3 regions of the Pseudoalteromonas sp. T1lg24 genome follow, and region 3 is predicted to be linked to each of the others. Evidence: predicted binding sites of a transcription regulator. Region 3 holds the regulator's gene; each other region holds the start of a gene.
The links. Region 3 encodes sigma-54, which starts transcription at its own class of promoters, with help from an activator protein. Its sites were predicted from a motif close to GTTGGCACGNNNNTNGNNT; they were not measured.
Positions count from the first base shown of each region.

Region 1: the regulator sigma-54 is predicted to act here: its motif matches at 1,950-1,968, upstream of C2M30_RS04230 (flagellar assembly protein T N-terminal domain-containing protein).
Region 2: the regulator sigma-54 is predicted to act here: its motif matches at 1,356-1,374, upstream of fliE (flagellar hook-basal body complex protein FliE).

Region 1 covers NZ_PQCB01000006.1:258,144-261,422, forward strand. Annotated here, with positions in the region: gene flgA (flagellar basal body P-ring formation chaperone FlgA) at 1-525, shown strand, start outside; gene flgM (flagellar biosynthesis anti-sigma factor FlgM) at 657-977, shown strand; gene flgN (flagellar protein FlgN) at 981-1,394, shown strand; gene C2M30_RS04225 (LPP20 family lipoprotein) at 1,423-1,890, opposite strand; gene C2M30_RS04230 (flagellar assembly protein T N-terminal domain-containing protein) at 2,002-3,150, shown strand.
Region 2 covers NZ_PQCB01000006.1:129,404-132,682, forward strand. Annotated here, with positions in the region: gene fliF (flagellar basal-body MS-ring/collar protein FliF) at 1-968, opposite strand, end outside; gene fliE (flagellar hook-basal body complex protein FliE) at 988-1,320, opposite strand; gene C2M30_RS21680 (helix-turn-helix domain-containing protein) at 1,508-1,627, opposite strand; gene C2M30_RS03565 (sigma-54-dependent transcriptional regulator) at 1,630-2,904, opposite strand; gene C2M30_RS03570 (sensor histidine kinase) at 2,913-3,279, opposite strand, start outside.
Region 3 covers NZ_PQCB01000034.1:322,289-325,567, reverse strand. Annotated here, with positions in the region: gene lptB (LPS export ABC transporter ATP-binding protein) at 1-357, shown strand, start outside; gene C2M30_RS20965 (RNA polymerase factor sigma-54) at 436-1,932, shown strand; gene hpf (ribosome hibernation promoting factor) at 1,955-2,242, shown strand; gene ptsN (PTS IIA-like nitrogen regulatory protein PtsN) at 2,244-2,699, shown strand; gene rapZ (RNase adapter RapZ) at 2,715-3,279, shown strand, end outside.

The DNA of each region.
Region 1 (3,279 bases), on a different contig from region 3:
CTCGATACTCGTATCAAAACGCGAACATGTCAGCGCGATTTGCAAGTAAGTGCCGCAAATCCTATCAATACTAATCGGCAATCTACTATAAAAATTAAGTGTTTAGATCAAAATAATTGGCAAGTTTTTGTGCACGTAAAGCAATTAGAGCTCGTTGAAGTGATTACGGCAGCAAAAGGGATCAGTAAAGGGCAACGAATTACCGCACAACATTTAACCAGCAAGCAAGTTGCAAAACACTTAACGCGTTCGAATCAATTTAAATCGAGTACTAACTTAATAGGTAGCCGCAGTAAACGAAATGTTCGTGCGGGACAAACTATCAACTACAATTATATTTGTACTATTTGTAAAGGCGATAAAATTACTATTTTGGCAAGCTTTAAAGGCATGACAATTAAAACGCAAGGTGAAGCGCTTGAAGATGGCCGCATAGGCGACAACATTAGTATTCGCAATGTAAAATCTAAAAAGAAAATTCAGGCAAGAGTTTTAAACACTGAGCTGGTAAAAGTCACAATTTAGCGCTGTACTCTAGTAGAAATTTCAGGTTAAATAAGAGGTTACAAATTTAATAAAAATAGTGCATTTTTTATTAAAGGTTGTACCCGAGATGCCGATACATAAGATGTGAAATCTTAGTAGAGAGAACTGTCATGGTTAATCAAATAAATCAAGGCTCAAACAGCCAAGCAAACGTCAGGCTTGAAAGCTCTAAGCAGCAAGCGTCTGAAACTGCTAATAAACAAGTGCAAGTGAATACTGCTACTGCAAAGGCAACTAGCGATTCAGTAAGCATTACACCGCAAGCTCAACAGCTTAAAAAGCTAAATGAAAAAGCGGAGCAATCATCAGGTATTGATGAGAAAAAAGTAAACGAGCTGAAAAAAGCGATCGCTAACGGCGAATACAAAATTGATGCAGAGAAGCTTGCTGAAAATATCAATAAGCTTGAATTTAAACTTTTCGGTCGATAGTTTATGAATCTAGAACAGATATTAGCGCAACAACTTGATGAGTTGAATACTATGGCTGACATCCTAAAGCAGGAATTAGAAGCTATCGTTGCGCGCGATCATGAATCTTTAATATCTGTTGTTGAAAGCAAAGTTGCATCGTTGCAGTCAATTCAGCAACGTGATCAACACATTGCCAAATTAATTGATCAAGACGGTTTTGATAAAGCTGAATATCAGCCAACAATCAACCAAATTAATCAGGTATTAGCTGACTGCAAAAAGCAAAATGACGTGAATCAAGTAGCAGCAAATCAAAGCCAGATTGCTTCACAAAAATTAAAGAATATCTTATTTGGTAAAAGTCATACCGGATACGACAAAACGGGCAAATCTTTCTCTCTACCTAACCCGATTGCTCGCGGGCTAAAAGCGTAATCTGAATTTACTAATAAAAAGTAACCTGCTAGTAGTAGGTTACTTTTTTTACGTTTCTTGGCTTTGTTTGACCAATATATAAGTCATGTACCAATTTCATATCTAGCTCAACTTCTGTTGCATACGTATCACCCACAGCGTAGCTTTTGGTCACTTTCGCACCACGTACAACACCTTGTACACGAACTTTCAAAGTATCATTACTAGCGATTAGGCCTTTAACGCTCGTTTGCGCGTCAACTTTTTGTCCGTAGACTTGTTCCGCGAGCTCACGATAAGCCTCAAGCTTTGATGCCTTCATTGCCATAATCGATTTTTGCTCTGTTGTTGTACCGGGTTGCAAACTGATCGGTGCATACCCTACCGCATACAGCACTGGGTAGTTATCTGGTGTTTGGTATTCATATTCAATATGTTTATCAAACAGTTGGCTACAGCCACCTAATAAATATAAGCTCGTTACCAGAGTTGATGTTTTGAAAATTGATTTCAACATGTTGCCACCATTCAAATGCATATTACATTTGAATTAGCAATTTTCGCGCCACTGTATAGTTTGGTACAGAAATTGAATATATAGACTAAGGTTTAAATTGAGAGCTGCGCTATGCGACATCTAGTATTACTTCTTTTTATTGTGAGCTTTTCGTCTCATGCAATTTGGTATGAATCAACCGGCCAAGCCAAAATACGCAATGGTAATGTTGAACAAGCTCGAATGATGGCAACCGAAAACGCTATTCAGCAAGCTCTACTTTTTTCAGGTGCGCAAGTTACTAGCCTACAGCAAGTGGTAAATGGCATTTGGCAAACACCAAGTACCCAAGTTTACTCTCATGGAGCAATCGATCAGATTGAAGTAATTGATGAAATTCAATCAGACAACACGCTCTCAATTACACTTAGACTAGATATTTTAGATAATAGCGAGACTTGCCAAAATTCATCGATTAAAAAGAATGTGGCTCTAACAAGAACAGGTTTCAAAACTCCGAGCCATGCAACTTATGGTCAAATTTTTGAATTACCAAAAGCATACAGCGAAAAGCTCGCAAAGCATTTGTATCAGTTTACCCATTTATTCAACACAAAAGCCGATATTAACCGTAAGCTTAATACCAAAAACCTGTTCACCGCGCATTTTGATGCCAACTCAAGCGCCCTTATTCAACAAATTGCCGACCAAAATAACAGTCAGTTTGTCTGGATATCGCAAATAGAAGACTTATCTCTTGGTGAGCAACAGAGTTCATCGTTAGCATTTTGGCAAAATAAAGCTTATGAGCGTTTTTTCTCGATAAACACAGCGCTATACAATGGCTTAACCGGCGAACTGCTGAAACAAACACACTACGATACATTTGCCACCTGGCAAACTAAAAAAACAGCCCGTATCGATGTGAACAGTGAAAAATTTTGGACCATGCCTTATGGACAAGCAATATCAGATATCAACTTAAAGCTTGGCCAAGATTTAGCAAGCTATCTTGCCTGTATTCCAGCGCAAGCACGTATTTTAAGCGTCGATCACGATACCGTGATCATTAGCCTTGGCGCTGAGAATAATCTAGTGAAAGGGCAAAAGCTGCAAGTAGCACTGCGCAAAGGATTTAATCAAAAGCAGCTTATTATTAATACTGATTACCAGTTGAGAGTCACACAGGTAAATCAAAACACCGCCATTGCCCAAGTGATAGGCGACAAACTCCTGGCAAATGTACAAATTGGTGATTTGGTTACGTTAGCAAGCTTCTAAGGGGCTAGAACCAAGAGAAGCTCAGCATTTAGTTTTAATAACCTGTTCTATCGCAAAATAACTCGGGTTAAACACGTAACCTTCAAGAAATACGTTAATCACGCGGCTACATAGCAATAAAAGATAGCT
Region 2 (3,279 bases), on a different contig from region 3:
ACTGCAAGGCCACCAATATTGGTGTCTTCACGTGTCATTTCACTGCGTACCGCTGGCAAGTCTGGGTTAAAACGCTTCTGCGTTTCTTCAATTGAACTGAAATCCATCACCAGATCGACCTGCGCAGTATAGTTACCTAAACCAACAACAGGGATCATAATTGAATCGATTTTTTCTAAGTATTCTTGTTCACGTTTACGTTCAATTTCATATTCTTTACGCGAACGCGCGGTCAGTGAGTTTTGTGAGCCCGAGTTAAGTAAGCGGCCATTTTGATCTGTTACCGTTACTCGGCTAGGCTCTAGCCCTTGTACCGCAGAGGCGACCATATCAACAACCGAATCAACTTCTTCACCGTCAAGTGTGCGACCACGTCTTACTGTTAATACAACCGTTGCACTTGGTTTTTTCTCACGGCGAGCAAAGACGTTTTCTTTTGGAATCGCTAACAGAACTTTAGCCCGCGCTACTTTACTAAGCTCTTCAATAGTACGTGCAAGCTGCTGCTCACGTGAGTGCTTTAAACGCTCACGCTCTAGACGCTGACTCACGCCAAAGCCCATATCTTGCATTAAAATTTCGGTGCCCGATGAAGGTACTTGCTCAAGACCCTCTTTAGCCATCAACAACTTAATATTTTGATACGCTTCAACCGGTACTGAAACAACATTGCCATCGAGCTTGTATTCCACTTTTTGTGCGTCTAAGAATTCAAGCGTTTGGATCAGTTCATCCATTGGCATTTTGCCAAGAGGACGCATATCAGGCTCTTTCGCCCAAATCATGATAAATACGGCAATTGCGACACAAATTGTTAGTGCGATAATGAGCGTGACTTGGCGCATTACATCAACACCACTTAAGCTGCCAAGAAACCCTGATTTTTGTTCTTGATTACCACCACCTACATCGCCGACACCTAAGTCGTTAGCGTCTAGTGTTGATAAATCTGTTGATGTATTAGCCACAACCCTACTCCACTATTTCTTATACAGGCATGTTCATAATGTCTTTATAAGCTTCAATAAGCTTATTACGCACTTGAACGGTTGCTTCAAACGCCACCGAAGATTTTTGCGATGCGATCATTACTTCAGCCAGTGACACATTGCGGTCACCCATTTCTAACGCCGTTGCTTTCGCTTTAGAGTCTTGCTGTAAACCGTTAACCGTATCGAGCGCATCTTTTAATAAATTATTAAATTCAACCTGTGAGCTACCTTGAATAGATTCAATAGGCTGTTTCGGTTTAGAAAAGTTACTTGCTTCTACCGCAAGTGACTGCATTTCTTGATAAAGATTGTTTGGTGAAATGTTCATACTAACAAACCGTAAAAATTGACTTAACACGATTAATGCAAGCTTAATGCCAAAAATAAAGCACTTAAAATCAATACCTTATAACGGCATTTTTTTGACTTTGATAAAATTTAGACAGAAATAAAGCCTCCAGTCAGAGGCTCGATTTAAAAGTAGGTGTATCTGTTGTGCTCAGTACAATGATTTTTTATGCAGGTAATTCAATTCCCATCTCACGCATTTTTGCAAGTTTATAACGCAGTGTTCGCGGGCTCATACCAAGACGCTCAGCAACGTCTTTACGCTTGCCATCACACGCACGAAGCATATCTAAATAATTGAATTTTCTTTATCTTTAAGCTCTTGTTTATAACCCTGAGCATCATCTACTTGGGTTGATTGCACTGTTGCAACGTCTGGTGCTACTTGTTCAGGTTCTTCACCAGTCAGCTGTATCTTTGGCGACAGGCTTATTGGTTGCATGCTTGCTACCGAACCTAAGAAAATATCATCTGCGGTAATCATTTTATGGCTTTGTAAAATCAATGCGCGCTGCACGACATTTTCAAGCTCACGAACGTTACCTGGCCAGTTGTAACTAAGTAATTTTTCTTTAGCTTGTACGTCAAACTGCACCGGCATGTCATTATTATGACGCTGAATTAAATGCTCAGCCAACGGGACTATATCCCCTGGACGCTCAGCAAGTGGCAGCCACTCGAGCGGAAAAACATTAAGGCGATAATATAAATCTTCGCGAAAAACGCCTTGCGCCACCGCCTCTTTTAAGTCGCGGTTAGACGTTGCAAGCACACGTACATCTAAATTAATGGTCTTGCGAGAGCCAAGACGTTCAACTTCACGCTCTTGCAGTACACGCAATAATTTCGCCTGTAGGCTTAAATCCATCTCAGTAATTTCATCGAGTAGAATAGTGCCGCCTTGCGCTTGTTCAAACTTACCAGGACATGCTTGAATAGCGCCGGTAAACGCGCCTTTTTCATAGCCAAATAAAGTGGCTTCTAGCATATTTTCAGGAATCGCCGCACAGTTAATCGCAACAAAGTTCTGCTCTGCACGCGGTGAACTATCATGAATATAACGTGCCATCACTTCTTTACCTGAGCCACTTGGCCCAAGCACCATAACGGATGCATCAGATTTAGCCACTTTCTCTGCAAGTTGCATCAGCGCTTTACTAGCTGGGTCTTCAACAATTGGCCCATCTTTAATGGCTTCTTTTTCTGGTAAATAACGACTTACCATGTTTAATAACACTTCTGGTGCGAATGGTTTCGCCATGTAGTCAATGGCTCCTAAGCGCATCGCTTCAACCGCATCATCAATAGTCGCGTAAGCTGTCATCATTAACACAGGTAAATCAGGGTAGTTAAGCTTAATACTTTTAAGTAAATCGATACCTGACATAGTGCCCATTTGCACGTCACTGACCACCATTGAAATACCGCCTTCTTTAAGCTTAATAATCGCTTGTTCGGCACTGTCGGCTTCAACACAATTAATATCAGCCAATGCTAGGGTATCGACTAACGCTTCTCGTAAACCAGAATCATCTTCTACGACTAATACTTTTGCATCGTTCATAATCACTCCTAACATGCTGTTTTAGAGATAATCGGTAGGTACAAGTTAAACTCAGCCCCACCAAGCTCACTATTGCCTGCTTTTACAAACCCTTGATGGCTGTTAGCAACCGATTGAACCACGGCAAGACCTAACCCGGTACCGTGTGATTTAGTGGTGAAGAACGGCTCAAAGATCTGTTGGATAGCCGTTTCACTTAACCCCGTGCCGTTATCTTTCACCGAAATTTTGACGTGATCTGCGAATTTTTCAGACCGCGTTGCACTTAACTCAATTTTTCCACCTTGGCCACAAGCTTGCACCGCATTGTGCACTAAATTGCTAATTGCACTGCTCAGCGCAACTTTATTAGCGATAATTTCAATATCAGGCTCA
Region 3 (3,279 bases):
GAATTTAACATTGGCCATATCCGAGATTCACAGGGTATGGCATTGTCGGGTGGTGAACGTCGTCGTGTCGAAATTGCGCGCGCATTAGCCGCAAACCCCAAATTTATCCTGTTAGATGAACCTTTTGCTGGTGTTGATCCTATTTCAGTGATAGATATAAAGAAAATAATTGAGCATTTGAAAAATCGCGGCATTGGCGTGTTAATAACAGACCACAACGTGCGTGAAACCTTAGATGTATGTGAAAAAGCCTACATTGTTTCTCACGGCGAATTAATCGCATCTGGCACGGCTGAAGACGTTTTAAACAACCAAAAAGTACGCGATGTATACCTAGGTGAACAATTCAGACTATAGTAATAGTTATAGGCCTTAAATTTGGAATTGAATTGTTAACTAGCGGCTTGAAATCGAAAGAAGGATTAGAATAACTACATGAAGCAATCTTTACAGCTTCGCCTTGGGCAGCAACTAACAATGACTCCACAATTGCAACAGGCTATTCGCTTGTTGCAGTTGAGTACGTTAGATTTGCAGCAAGAAATTCAAGAAGCGCTTGATGCCAATCCTTTACTTGAAGAAGACATTGACTACAGTGACGATAAACAAAACAACGAAAACACTGAGTCAAACAAAGACGAATCATTAAACGGCGATGATATTGAAGCAGCGCCAAGCCAAAGTGAAATTGAATCAAGCGACGCACTTAGCAACGAGAATATTTCTGAAGATTTAGCTATGGATGTGTCGTGGGACGATTATATCAGCGCCGCACCGGTTTCTGTCAGTAACGCCCCAGCTCCTGACAACGATACTGTGTATCAAGGCTCAACCAGCGAATCATTGCAAGATTACTTAATGTGGCAATTACGCTTAACGCCGTTCAGCGACACCGACGAGATGATCGCAACCACTATTGTTGAAGCGGTAGACGATTCAGGTTATTTAACACAAAGTAGCGAAGAAATTTTAGAAGCGGTACAGCAATCTGACGACCAAGAACAAATTGAACTAGACGAAGTTGAAGCTGTACTTAAACGCGTTCAACTCTTTGATCCTGTTGGTATTGCTGCGCGTTCGTTACAAGAATGTTTATTGATCCAGCTCAATCAGTACGACAAAAATACCCCTTGGCTAAACGAAACAAAGAGCGTAATCTCAAACCATATGGAACTTTTAGGATTACGTGATTATCGTACAATAATGAAGAAGGCTAAACTCAAGGAGCCTGAGTTAAAAGAAGTCTTAACATTAATACATAGCCTTAATCCAAAACCAGCTGAAAGCATCATAAAAGAAGAACCTGAATACGTGGTTCCCGATGTTTCAGTAAAGAAAATTAAAGGACGCTGGCGCGTTGATTTAAACAACGATAGCATGCCAAAGATCCGCGTGAATGAACAATACGCTGCGCTTACTCGCTCGATGAAATCAAGCACTGACAGCCAGTTTATTCGCAACCATTTGCAAGAAGCAAAATGGTTTATTAAAAGCTTAGAAAGTCGCAATGATACTTTATTAAAAGTAGCCAATTGCATTGTTGAACAACAACAGGCATTCTTTGAATATGGTGACGAAGCAATGAAACCTATGGTTTTAAACGACGTTGCCGAAATGGTCGAGATGCATGAGTCGACTATCTCGCGTGTAACAACGCAAAAATACATGCATACACCACGTGGCATTTATGAGCTTAAATACTTTTTTTCAAGCCACGTTAGCACGGAAAATGGGGGTGAGTGTTCATCCACCGCGATTCGAGCACTGATCAAAAAGCTAGTTGCGGCGGAAAATCCTGCTAAACCATTAAGTGATAGCAAGATTACCGACTTACTAGCGGAACAAGGAATTAAAGTGGCGCGACGCACTATCGCAAAATACCGTGAGTCGCTATCCATACCACCGTCTAATCAGCGCAAGAGCCTGATCTAGACCAAATAGAAGGAAAATGCTTATGCAATTAAACTTAACAGGTCGTCACGTAGAAATTACTGATTCTTTAAGAGACTATGTCACTAACAAATTTGCAAAACTAGAGAGGCATTTTGATCATATAAATAACGTGCACGTTATTCTAGATATTGAAAAACTATCACAAAAAGCAGAAGCTACTATGCATGTTAACGGTGGCGAATTGTTTGCCTCTACCGAGCATCAAGATATGTATGCAGCAATCGATGGCCTGGTCGACAAACTAGACCGCCAAGTAATTAAGCACAAAGAGAAACTTTCTCGCCACTAAAATGAAATTAACCGATATTATTGCTGAGGACTGCGCTAAAACCGCGGTCCTTTTTAATAGCAAAAAAAGACTGTTTGAATTTATTAGCGACCTTGCCCATCAGCAAGCCCCTGATATTACTTCTCAAGAGTTTCTTGAAGCCTTACTGCAACGCGAAAAGCTAGGTAGCACGGGTATTGGTAAAGGCCTCGCCATTCCTCATGGCCGCATTGATGGCCTACAAAATACCATTGGCTTTTTAATTGTAAATCAGTCACCTATTCCGTTTGATGCCATTGACGATAAAGACGTTGATATTTTTATCGTACTGCTCATACCAGAACAAAAGTGCCAGCAACATTTGCAGACTTTAGCCACCATCGCTGATAAACTAAAAGATAAGCAGTTTTGCCGTCAACTACGTCACGCTGAAAATAATCATCAGCTATATCAAATCATTAGTAGTGAGGCGAGTTAACTAAGGGAGATGTAAGTGCAACTTATTTTAGTCAGTGGTCGTTCTGGTTCAGGAAAAACAGTCGCACTCAGAGTATTGGAAGATCTCGGGTATTATGTTGTTGACAATATTCCTGTTAATTTATTGCCTTCGTTGATCCGCTCAGTTTCAGATAAATACGACAAAATTGCAGTGAGTGTTGATGCTCGCAATATGACTAAAGAGCCAGAGGAAATAGAAGAAGTACTCGACTATTTACCTGGTTTTGCAACACCAACCTTATTTTACCTTGATAGCGATGACAGCACGCTAATTAAGCGCTTTTCAGAGACGCGCCGCTTGCATCCGTTATCACTGAATAATATCTCCCTTGAAGAAGCCATTGAAGCTGAGAAAAAGCTGCTCGATCCTATCGCCTCACAAGCGGATATCTTTATTGATACAACAGGCTTAAGTGTTCACCAACTTGCCGATAGCATACGAGAGAAAGTACTCGGTAAAAAATCAAATCAGTTAATTATCACGTTTGAGTCATTCGGTTATAAACACGGTATTCCAAAACATGCTGACTATGTTTTTGACGCCCGCTTTTTACCAAACC